One region of the Microbacterium sp. LWS13-1.2 genome, then DNA from elsewhere that is predicted to be linked to it. Evidence: riboswitches for the same ligand, from Rfam matches in the RefSeq annotation. Region 1 holds a riboswitch; the other holds the start of a gene.
The links. Region 1 has a riboswitch for thiamine pyrophosphate ahead of thiM (hydroxyethylthiazole kinase). Riboswitches for the same ligand answer to the same signal wherever they lie in the genome.
Positions count from the first base shown of each region.

Region 2: another riboswitch for thiamine pyrophosphate. It lies ahead of MRBLWS13_RS11055 (ECF transporter S component); the one in region 1 lies ahead of thiM (hydroxyethylthiazole kinase).

Region 1 is NZ_CP151632.1:1,398,560-1,406,357, reverse strand. Features, by position in the region: gene MRBLWS13_RS06740 (glycosyl hydrolase family 65 protein) at 1-1,265, shown strand, start outside; gene MRBLWS13_RS06735 (bifunctional hydroxymethylpyrimidine kinase/phosphomethylpyrimidine kinase) at 1,375-2,910, opposite strand; gene thiE (thiamine phosphate synthase) at 2,907-3,551, opposite strand; gene thiM (hydroxyethylthiazole kinase) at 3,581-4,399, opposite strand; TPP riboswitch at 4,390-4,484, opposite strand; gene MRBLWS13_RS06720 (DNA polymerase III subunit gamma and tau) at 4,549-6,843, shown strand; gene recR (recombination mediator RecR) at 6,847-7,440, shown strand; gene MRBLWS13_RS06710 (DMT family transporter) at 7,580-7,798, shown strand, end outside.
Region 2 is NZ_CP151632.1:2,338,650-2,346,447, reverse strand. Features, by position in the region: gene MRBLWS13_RS11060 (D-alanyl-D-alanine carboxypeptidase) at 1-1,719, opposite strand, end outside; TPP riboswitch at 1,778-1,889, shown strand; gene MRBLWS13_RS11055 (ECF transporter S component) at 1,880-2,524, shown strand; gene MRBLWS13_RS11050 (ABC transporter ATP-binding protein) at 2,527-4,044, shown strand; gene MRBLWS13_RS11045 (energy-coupling factor transporter transmembrane component T) at 4,041-4,847, shown strand; gene MRBLWS13_RS11040 (SRPBCC domain-containing protein) at 5,223-5,729, opposite strand; gene MRBLWS13_RS11035 (aminoglycoside 3'-phosphotransferase) at 5,726-6,451, opposite strand; gene MRBLWS13_RS11030 (hypothetical protein) at 6,588-7,106, shown strand; gene MRBLWS13_RS11025 (SDR family NAD(P)-dependent oxidoreductase) at 7,219-7,798, shown strand, end outside.

The sequences.
Region 1 (7,798 bases):
GGCGCACCATCAACGGCGAAGAAGCGTCGGCCTACTATGCGGCCGGCACCGCGCAGTACCACATCAACGCCGACGTGAGCTTCGCCCTCGCGAAGTACGTCCGTGCCACCGGCGACGAAGAGTTCCTGTTCCGCGAGGGCGTCGACATCGCGGTCGAGACGGCGCGGCTGTGGGCGACCCTCGGCTTCTGGCGCTCGAGCGACGGCATGATCGACGGCGAAGGAGACACCTTCCACATTCACGGCGTCACCGGGCCCGACGAGTACACCACCGTCGTGAACGACAACCTGTTCACGAACGTCATGGCGCGGTTCAACCTCCGCTTCGCCGCGCGCACGGTGCGCGAGATGGCCGAGGTCGACGGCGAGGTCTACCGGCAGATGGTGGACCGCCTCGCCCTGGAGCCCGGCGAGCCCGAGGCGTGGGAGCGGGCCGCGGAGGCCATGCACATCCCGTTCAGCCCGAGCCTCGGCATCCACCCGCAGGATCACGTGTTCCTCGAGCGGGAGATCTGGGACCTCGAGAACACGCCGCCCGACAAGCGGCCGCTGCTGCTGCACTTCCACCCGCTGGTGATCTACCGCTATCAGGTGCTGAAGCAGGCGGACGTGGTGCTGGCGCTGTTCCTGCAGGGCAACCACTTCTCCGACGAGGACAAGCTCGCCGACTTCGAGTACTACGACCCGCTGACCACGGGCGACTCGACGCTGTCGGCGGTCGTGCAGGCGATCCTCGCGGCGGAGGTCGGCTACCAGGACCTGGCGCTCGAGTACTTCCGCGAGTCGATCTTCGTCGACCTCGGCGACCTGCACCACAACGCCGCCGACGGCGTGCACGTCGCGTCTGCCGGCGGCGTGTGGACGGCGTTGGTCTCGGGCTTCGGAGGCATGCGCGACCACTTCGGCGAGCTGTCCTTCGACCCGCGGCTGCCCGAGGCGTGGCCCTCGCTCGAGTTCGTGCTGCACTGGCACGGCACGCGCCTGCTCGTCACCGTAACCCGCGACGAGCTGCGCGTGCGCGCGATGGAGGGCGACCCCGTCGGCTTCAGCGTGCGCGGCGTCGGCTACGTCGTCGGCCCGGGCGAAGAGGTAGTGGCCGCTCTCGACGGGCAGGGACCCGTCATCGCCGGGCGCCCGTCGCTGCGCGAGCTCGGCGACGCCCGCCGCGAGGACGGCTCCCTGCTGTCGGCGTCCGTGCCCACCGTCACCTCGACGATCCCGATCATCGTGGGAGCGGCGGACGTCGAGCACGGGGCGGACGTCTGACGGTCTCGCGAGCACCGGAGATACGGCGAGAACGGGACGATCCGAGCCGATCCGTCCTGTCTCCGCCGGATCTCCTGCTCTCGGGCGAGTGCGCGGCGGGCCGGACGCATCACGCGCGGGCGAAGAACTCCAGTTCGTGCTCCATCGAGCGGGCGAACGCAGCGCTCATGCGCGCCCGCTCGTGCGGTCCGGCCTCCCGCGCCGCTGCGTCGGCGATGTCGGCCGCCCGCGCGGTCGCGGCCGTGAAGGCGGGGTCGCCGTACATCGCGAGCCAGTCGTCGTACGGGTGCGCGTCATGGCGCCAGGCCGCCAGACGGACGCCGAGGTCGGTGTACAGCCAGAAGCACGGCAGCAGCGCGGCGACGAGCTCGCCGTATGACCGCGCCGAGGCGTGCAGGTGGTTCGTGTAGGCCAGGGTCTGCGGTGCGGGCGCGTCGGGGGGCGACCCGAGATGCGACTCATGCAGCCGCCTCTCCTCGACGATCGAGGACTCGGCCGCGCGTGCCCAGAACGCCTGCTCCGCGGAGGTCGGCGCGAGCGCGCTCGCCTTCGCCAGCACGCGGGAGTACTCGCCGAGGTAGAGCGCGTCCTGGGCGAGGTAGCGCAGGAACGTCGCGCGCGGCAGGCTGCCGTCGGCCAGCCCTCGGACGAAGGCGAGGGCGTCGACGTCGGCGCGCACGGCGGCCGCGGCATCCCACACCTGCGCCGCCCAAGAGGCGGCGGGGGCGCTCCCCACGGCCCCGCCACGCACCGCCGGCGCGTCGCGCGGAGCCTCCGGCCGCGTGGGCTCAGCCGCGACCCGCTGTTCGTGGAAGTGGTCGATCGGGCCGTTGCCTCCACCCACACCCAGGGCATCGGCGTGTGCGAGTGCGCCGGTGAGCCACGTCTTCGCGCGCACCAATGCGTCGGGCCAGGCCGCACCGCCCGCGCGCAGGGTCGCCATCGCCGACGAGAGCGAGCAGCCGGTGCCGTGGGTGTTCCGGGTTGCGACGCGGGTGCCGCCGACCTCGTGGACCGCGCCGTCGGCCGCGACGACCGCATCGGGGCAGTCCGCGCCGTCGAGATGCCCGCCCTTGAGCAGCACGGCCGTTCCCGTCGCGCTCGCGAGAGCCCACGCGTCGTCGAGAGCCTGCTCCCATGCCGTCGCTCGTGGGCGCCGGACGAGCACGGCCAGCTCCGCGAGGTTCGGGGTGATGAGGTCCACCGCGGTCGCGAGCGTGCGCAGCGCGTCCTCGGCGGCGGGGTCGAGCAGCCGATCGCCGCTGGTCGCCACCATGACCGGGTCGAGCACGACGACCGGCGGGCGCACGCGGGCGAGCCACTCCCGCACGGTCTCGATGATCTCGGCCGACTGCAGCATCCCGATCTTCACCGCATCGATCTGGACGTCATCCGATACGGCGTCGAGCTGCGCGGCGAGGAACGCCGTCGGCGGCACGTGCACCTCGCGCACGCCGTGCGTGTTCTGCGCGACGAGGGCGGTCACCACCGCCATGCCGTAGCCGCCGAGTGCGCCGATGGACTTGAGATCGGCCTGGATGCCCGCGCCGCCCGTCGGGTCGGTGCCGGCGATGCTCAGCACGCGCGGGATCGCCTGCGGGCGATGCGGCGCCGTCACGGTCTGCGCGACGGACACGTCGCTCACCGAGCGACCCCCTCGGCCTCGAGCGCGAGCACGTCGGCGGCGCTGCGGAAAGCGCGCGACGCCGCTGCGGGATCGTCGGCGCCGCAGATGGCCGAGATCACCGCGATACCCGCTGCGCCGGCTTCCCGCAGCGGTGCGACGTCGCTCAGGCGCACTCCGCCGATCGCGACGCAGGGCACGGTCGTGCTCGTCGCGAACGCCGCGAAGCCGTCGATGCCGAGCGCCGGCGGGTGGTCGGGCTTGGTCGAGGTCGGCCGGATCACCCCGACTCCGAGGTAGTCGACCGTGCCGGAACGCAGAGCGGATGCCGCGACCCGGTGCTCCGGCGAGTTCGCCGTCCATCCGATGACGGCGTGCGCGCCGAGCAGGCGTCGCGCCGTCTCGGGCGGCACGTCGGCCTGGCCGAGGTGGACGCCGTCGACGAGCGCCCCCGCCTCGCGCGCGGCGACGGCGACGTCGACGCGGTCGTTGAGCAGGAGCAGGCAGCGGCGGTCGATGACGTCCGACATCGCCACCGCCTGCCGCAGCAGCTCGCGCGCGCTGATGGACTTGGCGCGCAGCTGCACGACGTCGACTCCGGCGCCGACTGCGGCGTCGACGACGTCGACCAGCCGGTCGAACGGCACGCGGTCGTCGGTCACGAGATGCACCGCGAGGCGCGCGGCGCGGATCATCGAGCCGCGAGCGCGTCGGCGACGCGTGCATCGAGGTCGGCGGGCGCCGCCACCACGGCGTCGAGCGCATCGAGGAACGCCACGGCGAAAGACCCCGGCCCCTCCGACCGCGCCGCGGCCCGTTCCGAGGCGACCGCGTAGAGGGCGGATGCCGCCACCGCCGCCTCCAGCGGGGCGCACACACCGAGCAGCGCGGCCATCACCGCGCCGAGCGAGCAGCCGCCGCCGGTGACGCGGGTGAGGAGCGCGTCGCCGCCATGGATCCGCACGACCCGCTCGCCGTCGGTGACGAGATCGACCGGGCCGGACACGGCGACCACGCCGCCGGTGCGCAACGCGAGCGATCGCGCGGCGCCGGCCGCGGCATCCGTCCCGTCCGTCGCGTCGACACCGCGACCGCCGGCGCCCGCGCCTGCCAGCGCCAGGATCTCGGAGGCGTTGCCGCGGATGATCGTCGGTCGGTGATCGATCAGCTCGGCCGCGAGAGCCGTGCGCACCGGGAGCACACCGACCGCGACGGGGTCGAGCACCCACCGCGACGTGTGACGCACGGCCTCGCGGGCGGCATCGCGCTGCTCCGCGGTCGGGGTGCCGAGGTTGACAAGCACGCCGTCTGCGACGCCTGCGAACAGCCCTGCCTCACCGGGGATGTCGCACATCGCCGGGGCCGCGCCGACGGCGAGGAGGGCGTTGGCGGTGAAGTTCGTCACCACCGCATTGGTGATGCACTGCACCAGGGGTGAGGCCTCCCGCAGCGCCGTCAGCGCGGCGGCGGGGGAGAGGGCGGACAGGTGGGGTTCGGTGCGCGCGTTCATCGCGACATCCCTTCGCTCGCATGATCGAGATCAGGTTCGACGGGTGTGTTCTCAGCCCGTCGCGCGGGCACCCCGTGTCACTGCCGAGCAATCTAGCAGGCCGCGGGAGCGGCCACCGCGATGTCGGCGTCACGCCGTAGGCTGGGGGAGTGACCACCGCCCTCTACCGCCGCTACCGGCCCGAGTCGTTCGGCGAGATGATCGGGCAGTCGCAGGTCACCGAACCCCTGATGACGGCGCTGCGCAGCGACCGGGTCGGGCACGCCTACCTGTTCTCCGGCCCGCGCGGGTGCGGCAAGACGACGTCGGCCCGCATCCTGGCGCGCTGTCTCAACTGCGCGCAGGGGCCGACCGACACGCCCTGCGGCACCTGCGACAGCTGCGTCGAGCTGGGGCGCGGCGGTGGCGGCTCGCTCGACGTCGTCGAGATCGACGCCGCGAGCCACAATGGCGTCGACGACGCCCGCGACCTGCGCGAGCGCGCCGTGTTCGCCCCCGCGCGCGACCGCTTCAAGATCTTCATCCTCGACGAGGCCCACATGGTCACGCCGCAGGGCTTCAACGCCCTGCTCAAGCTCGTCGAAGAGCCGCCCGACCACGTCAAGTTCATCTTCGCGACGACCGAGCCCGAGAAGGTCATCGGCACGATCCGCTCGCGCACGCACCACTATCCGTTCCGCCTCGTGCCGCCCGCGGCCATGCTCGAGTACGTCGAGCAGCTCTGCGGGCAGGAGGGCGTCGAGGTGGAGAAGGGCGTGCTGCCGCTCGTCGTGCGTGCGGGCGGCGGGTCGCCGCGAGACACGCTGTCGCTGCTCGACCAGCTCATCGCCGGGTCCGACCCTTCGGCAGGCTCAGGGACCATTCTCGTGACGTACGCCCGCGCCGTCGCGCTGCTCGGCTACACCCACGCCGAGCTGCTCGACGAGGTGGTCGACGCGTTCGCCGCCTCCGACGCGGCGGCCGCGTTCGCCGCGGTCGACCGGGTCGTGCAGACGGGCCAGGACCCACGCCGGTTCGTCGACGACCTGCTCGAGCGCCTGCGCGACCTCATCGTCGTGTCGGCGACCGGTCAGGGCGCCGCCGCGGTGCTGCGCGGCGTCTCGGCGGAAGACCTCGCCCGCATGCAGCGCCAGGCCGATGCCTTCGGCACGTCGCGCCTGTCGCACATCGCCGACCTCGTGATCGCGACCCTCGACGACATGACGGGTGCGACCTCGCCTCGGCTCCAGCTCGAGCTCATGGTCGCTCGCGTGCTGGCTCGCGGAGCGGGCAGTGCGGGGCCGACAGTGCCTGCGGCTGCCGCGGCGCCGGCGGCCGCCGCTGCTGCCGCGCCGGCGGCTGCGCCCGCGTCGAGCGCACCGGCGCCGGTAGGCGCGACGAGCGATCGTCCTGCTGCGGCCTCGGCGCCCGCGTCTCCGAGCGAGCCCACGCCGTCACCCGCGGCCGCAGCGCCGGCACCCGCTCCCGTCGAAGCCCCTCCGGTTCCCGCGGGACCGGTCACGCTGGAGCGCCTGCAGCAGGCCTGGCCGCAGGTGCTCGGTCAGCTCGAGAACGTCAGTCGCTCGTCGTGGATGCTCGCCTCCGGCGCACGTATCGCGGCACTCGACGACGACGTGCTCACGCTCACCTTCTCGAGCCAGAGCGACGTCGCGAAGTTCAAGCAGCTCGCCGCCGGCAAGGGCCCGAGCGAAGACCTGCGCCAGGCGATCCTGGCCGTGCTCGGCATCCGTGTGAAGTACATCGCCCGCCACGACGCGGGCGGCGGCCCGGGTGGCGCGGCCGGATCCGGTCCGGCGAGCCCTTCGCCGACGGGTCCCGCACGCGAGGCGCCCCCGCGCACCGCCGCACCTGAGACCCCCGCCGCTCCGCGAACGCCTGCGACGGCACCTGCCGCCCCCGCCGCAGCACGACCCTCGAACTCGTCAGGACCCCGTGCGTCGGCATCCGGTCCCACCCAGCGCGGCCTGGTCTCGGCGCCCCGCGCCTCGGCATCCGGGGCTGCGTCGACAGCGTCGGCTGCGGCCGCCCCCGTGACCGACTGGGCCGTCGCGGCGATCCCGTCCGACGACGACGCCCCGCCGCTCGACCCGGGGCCGGCGGCGCTGCCGACCGAGACGCCCGGCCAGTTCGCGGTCGACGACGAGCCCGAAGACGCGGCGACCTCGATGGCGCGCGTCGCGACCCTGGCGCCCCCGCGCGAGGGAGACGTTCTTCCGCGCACCGAGGTCGTCCCCTCGATCGAGCGCGACGACGACGAGCCCGAAGACGAGCCGGATGCCGTCGCCGACGTCCCGGTGCCGCCGACGGTCGCGCCGCCCCTGACTCCGGTGGTCACGACGCGCAACGGCGGCGTGCAGCGCTACGGCGAGGCGGTGGTGCGCCAGGTTCTCGGCGCCACCTTCGTGCGCGAGGAGCCCTACGAGCCGCCGACGAGGTTCAGCTAGCCCATGTACGACGGCATCGTCCAAGATCTCATCGACGAATTCGGCCGCCTGCCCGGGATCGGCCCGAAGTCGGCGCAGCGCATCGCCTTCCACATCCTGCAGACGCCCAACTTCGACGTGTCGCATCTCGCCGAGCTGCTCAGCGTCGTGCGCGAGAGGGTGCGCTTCTGCGAGGTCTGCGGCAACGTCTCCGAGCAGGAGCGCTGCTCGATCTGCCGCGACCCCCGCCGCAACCTGACCCTCATCTGCGTCGTCGAAGACGCGAAGGACGTCGCCGCGATCGAGCGCACGCGGGAGTTCCGCGGGCTCTATCACGTGCTCGGCGGCGCGATCAGCCCGATCGCCGGCATCGGTCCGGACGACCTGCGCATCACCCAGCTGATGCAGCGGCTCGCCGACGGCACGGTGCAGGAGGTCATCCTCGCCACGAACCCGAATCTCGAGGGCGAGGCGACTGCGACCTACCTGAGCCGGCTGCTGCACACGCTCGAGATCTCGGTCACCCGTCTGGCGTCGGGCCTTCCCGTCGGAGGCGACCTGGAGTACGCCGACGAGGTCACGCTGGGCCGGGCGTTCGAGGGCCGACGCTCGGTCTGATCTCGACGGATGTCGGAACTCCGCCGTAGATTGGCGGTCGCCCGCCTCGCGCCGGGGTGCCGGTTCCCGGATGCTGAATCCCGAGGCCTGCGCACCGATCCGTGCCGCGGCGGACGATCACTTGACGGAGAGACACCATATGAACTCCTCGCAGCGCTTCGACACGCGCGCGTGGCTGCTGTTCGCCGCGATGGCAGTGCTGTGGGGCATTCCCTATCTCTTCATCAGCATCGCCGTGGAGTCGTATTCTCCGGCTGCGGTGGTGGCGGGCCGCACGCTTCTCGGCGCCGTGCTGCTCCTGCCGTTCGCGATCCGGCAGAAGGCGCTGCGCCCCGCGTTCGCCAAGATCGGCTGGGTG
Region 2 (7,798 bases), 940 kb from region 1:
CCACGGCGACGGGTCGGTGATGTCGGCGGCGAGCTGCAGGTCGACCGTGGTGTCGTTGAGCGGTCCGGTCACGCTGAGGGAGCCGACCGCGTCGCCTGCATCGCGGCTCTCGCCGAGGTGGTAGGTCGTGGCGACGGTGCCGCTGCCGCCGTTCCACAGGACCACCGACGCGTCGCCCGAGGTCACGATGTCCACCTCGTCGCCCCACAGGGTCTCGACCTGTCCGGCGACGGTGTTCGCCGTCACCGAGGGCTTCAGCTGCAGCTCGGTCTCGAGCTGCGCGTACAGCGCGCGGGAGGCGGTGAGACGGCTCTCATCGTCGGGCTGTCCGAGCACCGACGCGTAGAGGCGCACCGTCGTGTCGCCGATCGTGACGTCCTTCGCCGACAGCAGGTTCCAGGAGTCGAGCGTCCCGGTCTTCAGGCCCACGACACCCGGGTCGGCGAGCAGCCCGTTGGTGTTCTCGACGAGGCCGGCACCGGGCAGGTCGACGGACTGCTTCGCGACGATCTCGGCGATCACCGGGTTCGCGAGGGCCTTCTGCGCGAGCACGACGAGGGCCTCGGGGCTCGCGGTGTTGCGCGGGTCCATCCCCGTCGGCTCGTAGACGGTCACACCGGGGACGCCGTGCGTGGAGAGCCAGGACGAGGCCGCCGAGGCGAAGACGGCATCCGATGGCCAGATGCTCTGCGCCAGGCGGTCGGCGTAGTTGTTCGCCGAGCCGACCAGCATGCCCTCGAGCATCTGGTACTCGGTGAGCGAGCCGCCGGCGGGCACGTTCAGCGCGGACTCGCCGTTGCTGAGGTACTGCCAATAGCGGGAGCGATCCGCCGAGGTGAAGCGGTACTCGGGACCCTGCTCGCCGAGCGCGAGCGGCATCTCCTCGAGGACGACCAGGGCGGTCACGAGCTTGGTGATGCTGGCGATGGAGTCGGGATCCGCCGTCGTGGCCAGTGTCCCCGAGATGCCTCCGACCGCTTCGGCGGCGCTGCCCTGAGCGGGCCACACCGGCGCCGCGGCAGGCGCCGCGACCGGCTGGACCTCCATGGCGGTGACCGTGGGTGCGACGGCGTGCAGCGGCCACAGCAGCGTCGTCCCCGCATACGCGCCGAGCACGGCCGCGATCGCGAGGGTGGGAACCACGACGCCGGCGCGCAGCGGCGAGCGCCGCGGCGCGTCGGAGAGCAGGTCGGCGTCGACCGTGACGTAGGGGGTGGCCGCGGCGGTCAGATCGCCGGGGGCGGCGCCGAGGCCCACGGCCGTCTCATCGACCCACGCGAGGGCGGTTCGTCCGCCGCCCGCCGCGGGGCGCGAATCCTCGGCGACCGGGACGTCGGCGAGCGCGTCGTGGCCCGCGGGATCCCAGGTGGCGACGGGGACCGACGGCTCGGGAACGAGTCCGGGGATGACGGGCCCCGTCTGCGCGTCCGAATCGAACAGGGGAATCGTCGGCGCGATCGCCGTCGGGCTGTCGCCGAGCGGCACCGTGGCGATGGTGGGCGCGACGGTGGGCACGTCTCCGGGGGCGGTGGTGCTGCCCGGGTGCACGAGTGGGCCCACGCGCCCGGAGGCTCCGCCCGACGCGCCAGCGGCGAGCGGAGGGGGCGTGTGGACAGTCTGACCGGTGGCGACGGTCAGGATGCCGCCTTCCGGGGCACCGGCCGAAGCCGGGGTCGGCACGGCACCGGTCTGCGCCCGACGCGCGCGACGCGTGGGCACGGGTGTGTCGTCCGGAGTCACCCCCTCAAAATACCCGTCATCGCGGCGGTATACTCAACGCCATAACCACGGGAGTCCGGTGAGCCGGGCTGAGAGGAAGCGATCCACGCTTCGACCGTCGAACCTGATCCGGATCATGCCGGCGCAGGGAGGAGTTCACATGCACACGTCCGCGTCCGCATCCACCCCCGTTGCGGCCACCCCTTCGGGCCCCCGCAGCCTGCGTTGGCGAGTCGTCGACATCGTCGTCGCCGCGGTGCTCGGCGTCGCCACCGGCCTCGTCTTCTGGGCCTGGAACACCGTCGGCTACGCCTGGTTCATCGCCATGGACGGCCTGACGCCCGGCCTCGGCGGACTCGCCGTCGGCATCTGGCTGATCGGCGGCGTCATCGGCGGTCTCGTCATCCGCAAGCCCGGTGCGGCACTCCTCGTCGAGGTGATCGCAGCGATCGTGTCGATGCTCATCGGCAACGTGTGGGGCGTGTCCACCCTGCTGTCGGGCCTGGTCCAGGGTCTCGGCGCCGAGCTGATCTTCGCCCTCTTCCTCTACCGCCGTTTCACCCTGCCTGTCGCGATGCTGGCCGGTGCGGGCGCCGCCGCCGGCGCCTGGGTGTTCGAGCTGTTCTACGGCAGCTCGCCGAACATCCTGAAGACGCTCGAGTTCAACGTCATCTACCTCGTCTCGCTCGTCGTCTCGGGTGCCGTGCTCGCGGGTGTCGTCGGCTGGCTCGCCGTCCGGGGGCTCGCCGCCACCGGCGCCCTCAACAGCTTCGCGGCAGGACGCGAAGCGCGCCGCGAGGTCTGACGATGGCCTCGACCCGTCCGGCCCGCCTCACGGCGGACGGCTGGGGATGGCGCTACGCAGGCCGGCGCGCGCCCGCCGTCCGCGACGTGTCGTTCACGATCGAGCCGGGGGAGCGCGTGCTGCTGCTCGGTGCCTCGGGTGCCGGCAAGTCGACGCTCCTCGCCGGCATGGCGGGCCTGCTCGGCGGGGCCGACGAGGGCGATGAGACGGGATCGCTGCTGATCGACGGCGAGCGGCCGGAAGCCCACCGCGGGCGCGTCGGCCTCGTGCTGCAGGATCCCGATTCGGGCGTCGTGCTGTCGAAGGTCGGCGACGACGTGGCCTTCGGCTGCGAGAACCTCGGGGTGCCGGCGGCCGAGATCCCCGCCCGCGTCGCCGAGGCGCTCGAGGCCGTCGGGCTCGACGTCCCGCTCGCGCGGCCGACGAAGGCGCTGTCGGGCGGGCAGAAGCAGCGGCTCGCGCTCGCCGGCGTGCTCGCGATGCGACCCGGTGTGCTGCTGCTCGACGAGCCGACCGCGAATCTCGATCCCGACGGCGTCCGCGAGGTGCGCGCGAGCATCGAGCACGCTCTCGCCGAGACGGGGGCGACGCTCCTGGTGATCGAGCACCGCACGGCCGTCTGGGCCGACCTGATGGACCGTGTGCTCGTCGTCGGCGCCGACGGCGGCCTCCTCGCCGATGGCACTCCGGCCGAGGTGTTCGCCCGTCACGGTGCGGAGCTCGCCGCCGCGGGCGTGTGGGTGCCGGGTCGCCCCGTCGACCTGCCCGTCCTGCCCGCGGCGCCGGCCGGCGCCGCCGCGGCGGTGGCGGCATCCGCTCTCTCGATCTCCCGCGATGGCCGCACCGTCGTGCGGGCGGGGCTGGATCTCAGCGTGCCGCGCGGGGCGGCGACGGTGATCACCGGGCCCAACGGCGCCGGCAAGTCCACCCTCGCGCTGACGCTCGCGGGGCTCCTGCCCGAGGCGGCGGGCGAGGTCGTCGCGGCGCCGGAGCTCGCGGGCCGCTCGGGCCGCCGCCCGTCGCGGTGGTCCTCGCGCGAGCTGCTGACCCGCATCGGCACAGTGTTCCAGGAGCCGGAGCATCAGTTCCTCGCCTCGACCGTGCGCGACGAGCTCGCGATCGGGCCGCGCTCGCGCGGCGCGGCCGCGGACGCCGTCGGCCTGATCGTCGACGAGCTGCTCGAGCGACTGCACCTCGCGCCGCTCGCCGCCGCGAACCCCTTCACGCTGTCGGGGGGACAGAAGCGCCGGCTCTCGGTCGCGACCGTGCTCGCCGACGCACCGCCCGTCATCGTGCTCGACGAGCCGACGTTCGGCCAGGACCGCCGCGGCTGGATCGAGCTCGTGCAACTGCTGCAGTCCGAGATCGCCGCCGGCACGACCGTCGTCGCCGTCACGCACGACGAAGACGTGCTGCACCATCTCGGCGGCCACCGCATCGATCTCGGTGCGGGGCCCTCAGTCCCGGAGGCCCCGTCCGGCGCACCCGGGCGATCGCGGCCGGTGGGGGTGCGGTCGTGACCGCCGTCGACGCCCGTACCGACGCGCATGACGTCGGTGCCGAACGGGCGGCCTGGCTCGACGGCGTCAACCCGGTGACCAAGATCGTGCTCGCGCTGCTGCTGTCGGTGCCGCTGCTCGCGTCGATCGACGTGACGAGCGCCCTCGTGGCGATCGCGCTGCAGCTCACCTGCATCCCGCTGACCGGTCTCGGAGCCATGACCGTACTGAAGCGGATGCTGCCGATCCTCGTCTTCGCCCCCGTCGCGGGCATCAGCATGCTGCTGTATGCCGAGCCGGGCGGAACGGTCTACTGGTCGTTCTGGTACGCCACGATCAGCGACGACTCGATCGCTCTCGCCGTCGCGGTGTGCCTGCGCGTGCTCGCGCTCGCCCTGCCGACGATCCTGCTGTTCGGCCGCACCGACCCCACCGAGCTCGCCGACGCGCTCGCGCAGGTCGCGAAGCTGCCGAGCCGCTTCGTGCTCGGGGTGCTCGCCGGCACGCGCACGCTGGGCCTCTTCCTCGACGACTGGCGCAGCATGGGCCTCGCGCGCCGCGCGCGCGGGGTGGGCGACGGCGGCGCGATCCGGCGCTTCTTCTCCATGGCGTTCGTGCTGCTCGTGTTCGCCGTGAGGCGCGGCACCAAGCTCGCGATGGCGATGGAGGCGCGCGGCTTCGGCTCCGGCATCCCGCGCACGTGGTCACGTCCCTCGCGGCTCCACCCCCGCGACCTGGTGGCGCTGCTCGGCGCCGCCGCGATCATGGCCGTGGCGATCGCCGCCGCGGTCGCCGCCGGCACGTTCCGGTTCGTGTGGTCCTGAGTCGCGCCGGCTCCTGCGGTCCAGGTTCCGCGGTTTCTGGGATGCCGGATGCTGCGCTTTCCGGACCGCACCGCGCGCGCGTGCCGACGCCGGCGCGGTGAGGTCCAGGTTTCGCGGGTTCCGGGATGCCGGAACCGGCGTTTGCCGGACTGCTGAACGTGCGCGCCGCACGCCTCACTCGGAGCGGCGCTGCGGCGAGGTTCGGCGCGTTTCGTCTCGGTCGCTGGCGCTCCCTCGCTCAACGACCGGAGCCCCCCGGGGTCGCTGGAGCTCCTCGCTCAACGACCGGAGCCCTTCCCCCGGTCATTGAGCGAGCTTGCGAGTCGAAACGCAGAGACGAAAGGCCCGGACGACGGGCGAGCGCGGTGCGCCGCGTCAGTCGGCGGCGACGAGCCGCTCGTAGGCGGGCTGCAGGGCGGGGAAGTAGTCGTCCCACGAGACGGTGCCGGCGTCGAGACCGGCCTGCGCGGCGACGAGCCGGTCGAGGTAGTACTCCCAGCCCGGACCGATCGAGCCGACGTCCTCGCCCGGGTTCAGTCGCTGGCCGAACGTGAGGATCGTGTCGCCCGGCGCCTCCTCGGCGAGCTCGAACCACAGATGCCAGGCACCTCCGGCCGCCGACGTGTCGCCGGCGAAGCGCCGGGGCCGGTCGCACTCGAGGATCGTGTACTCCTCACCCGCAGCATCCTCGGCCTCCGCCGTCATGGAGAACGTGACGTGCCCGCTCGACGGGTCGCCGTCCCACCGGCCGATCCAGCGCTCGAGCCGCGCCGACTCGGTGAGCTCGCGCCAGATCTCGTCGGCGGTCGCGCGGAAGCGCCGCAGGATCACGAGGTTCGGATGGCCGTCGATCTTGCAGACGTTGCCGGTGATCTCGGTCATGTCGCGTTCCACAGCTCTCGGTAGTACGACAGGCGCGCGCGGTCGGGCTCGACACCGTACGCCTCGATGAGGGCGTCCTCCCATCCCTCGCCATAGTTCCACGCCGTCGACATCGACGCCACGGCGATGTCGGCCCAGCGGTCGGCGAGGCCGAGTGCTCCGAAGTCGACATGCCCGCTCCAGCGGCCGTCGTCGCCGATGAGCGTGTTGGGGCAGCAGGCGTCGGCATGGCAGACCACGAGCCGGTCGACCGGCGGCGGCTCGCGCAGGGCATCGGGAACGCGGATGCCGCGGCCCGTCGCGTTCGCGATGCGGGAGCGCACGTGCCAGTCGAACGGACAGTCGGCGACCGGCAGCGCGTCGTGCAGGGCACGCAGGCCCTCGCCGACGGCGCGGACGGCGGTGGCGGGCTCGGCGACCCAGCGCGCGTCGACGGCGGAGAGCCCCGGGAGCGCCGCCGTCACGAGGTACTCGTGGCTGTCGTCGCCGCCGACCTCGAGCAGGAGCGGCACCCGTGCGTGCGGCTGCGCCCACGCCAGGCGCGCGGCCTCGCCGGCGAACGACGTCTCGGCATTGCGCGGACCGTGCTTGATGAAGCGGCCGTCGTCGGTGCGGAACGTCACGCCGCCGTAGTCGTTCCGCCAGACCGGCGTGAGCGCGGCGCCGCGCGCGAGCCGCACGACGGTCTCGGACACGGCCACGGGTTCGGCGGGGATCGACACGCTCCCATCCTGCCCGCTTGCCGGTTCCGCTCTCCCGTCACGTTTCGGGGTCCGAGCGGACCGTTTGTGACAGGCGAGCGGGAAGGGATTCACTTGAGCGGCGGAGCGTGCGCCGGCCGCATGATGGGATGAGGTCATGTCCGCCACCACACGTGTCACGCGCCGCCGAGGACCGCTCACGGCTCTTGAGGGGCCGGAGGCGGCGCTGGCGATCGGCGATGCCGCAGCCCGGCATGTGCGGTTGACCCCCGGCGGACTTGCGCCCTGGCTGGGGGACTCGCCGGGCGGCTTCATGCCGTGGGACGCGGTGCGCCTGCTCACGGTGCAGCCGCCGACGACGCTGTGGCCCCACCCTGCGATCGGCGACTCCGTCGGACCGCTGCTGGAGGGGCTCCTCAGCGGCGGCGGCTCGTTCGTCGAGGGAGCCGAGACGCCGACCTTCCCGGTGCGCGTCGGCACCGCCGGCGCCGACATCGAATGGGGCGTCACTCAGCACTATCTCTCGGGGTACCGTCGCGCCGAGGCGCGTGCGACCACACGACTGGCCGAGTACCTCACCGATCGGCCCGAGGCGCGCGTGCTGCTGGCGCGCCCCGCGGAACTCCTCGATCGCATCGCCACGCTGGTACGGGTGCGGAGGCCGCTCATCGAGTGACCGTGTGGCGGCACGACTAGCCTGGGTCGTGCGCCGCCCGGCATGACCTGGGACTCAGTCCCGCGTATGCTGATACGCGGTTCCGCAGCATCCGGACTTCGAAGGAGAATCCATGGACCTCACGGGTGCCTCCGCGCTCGTCACCGGTGGCGCGAGCGGCCTCGGTCTCGCGACCGCCCGCCGCCTCGCCGCAGCCGGCGCTGCCGTGACGATCGTCGACCTGCCGTCCTCCGCCGGCGCCGATATCGCCGCAGAGCTCGGGGGAGCGTTCGCGCCGGCCGACGTCACGGACGCGGAGCAGGTGGCCGCCGCGGTCGCGACGGCCGCGGCATCCGGTCCCCTCCGCGTCGTGGTGAACTGCGCCGGCATCGCGCCGCCCGCGAAGGTCCTTGACCGCGACGGCAGCCCGTCGCCGCTGGAGGGGTTCGAGCGCATCGTGCGCGTCAACCTCATCGGCACGTACAACGTCATCGCGCAGGCCTCCGCCGCGATCGCGAAGACGGAGCCGACCGCCGACGGTGACCGCGGCGTCATCGTCAGCACCGCGAGCGTCGCGGCGTTCGACGGGCAGATCGGCCAGCCCGCGTATGCCGCATCGAAGGGCGGCGTGCACGCGATGACGCTGCCGATCGCGCGCGAGCTCGCGCGCTACGGCATCCGCGTCGTGACGATCGCCCCGGGCATCATGGAGA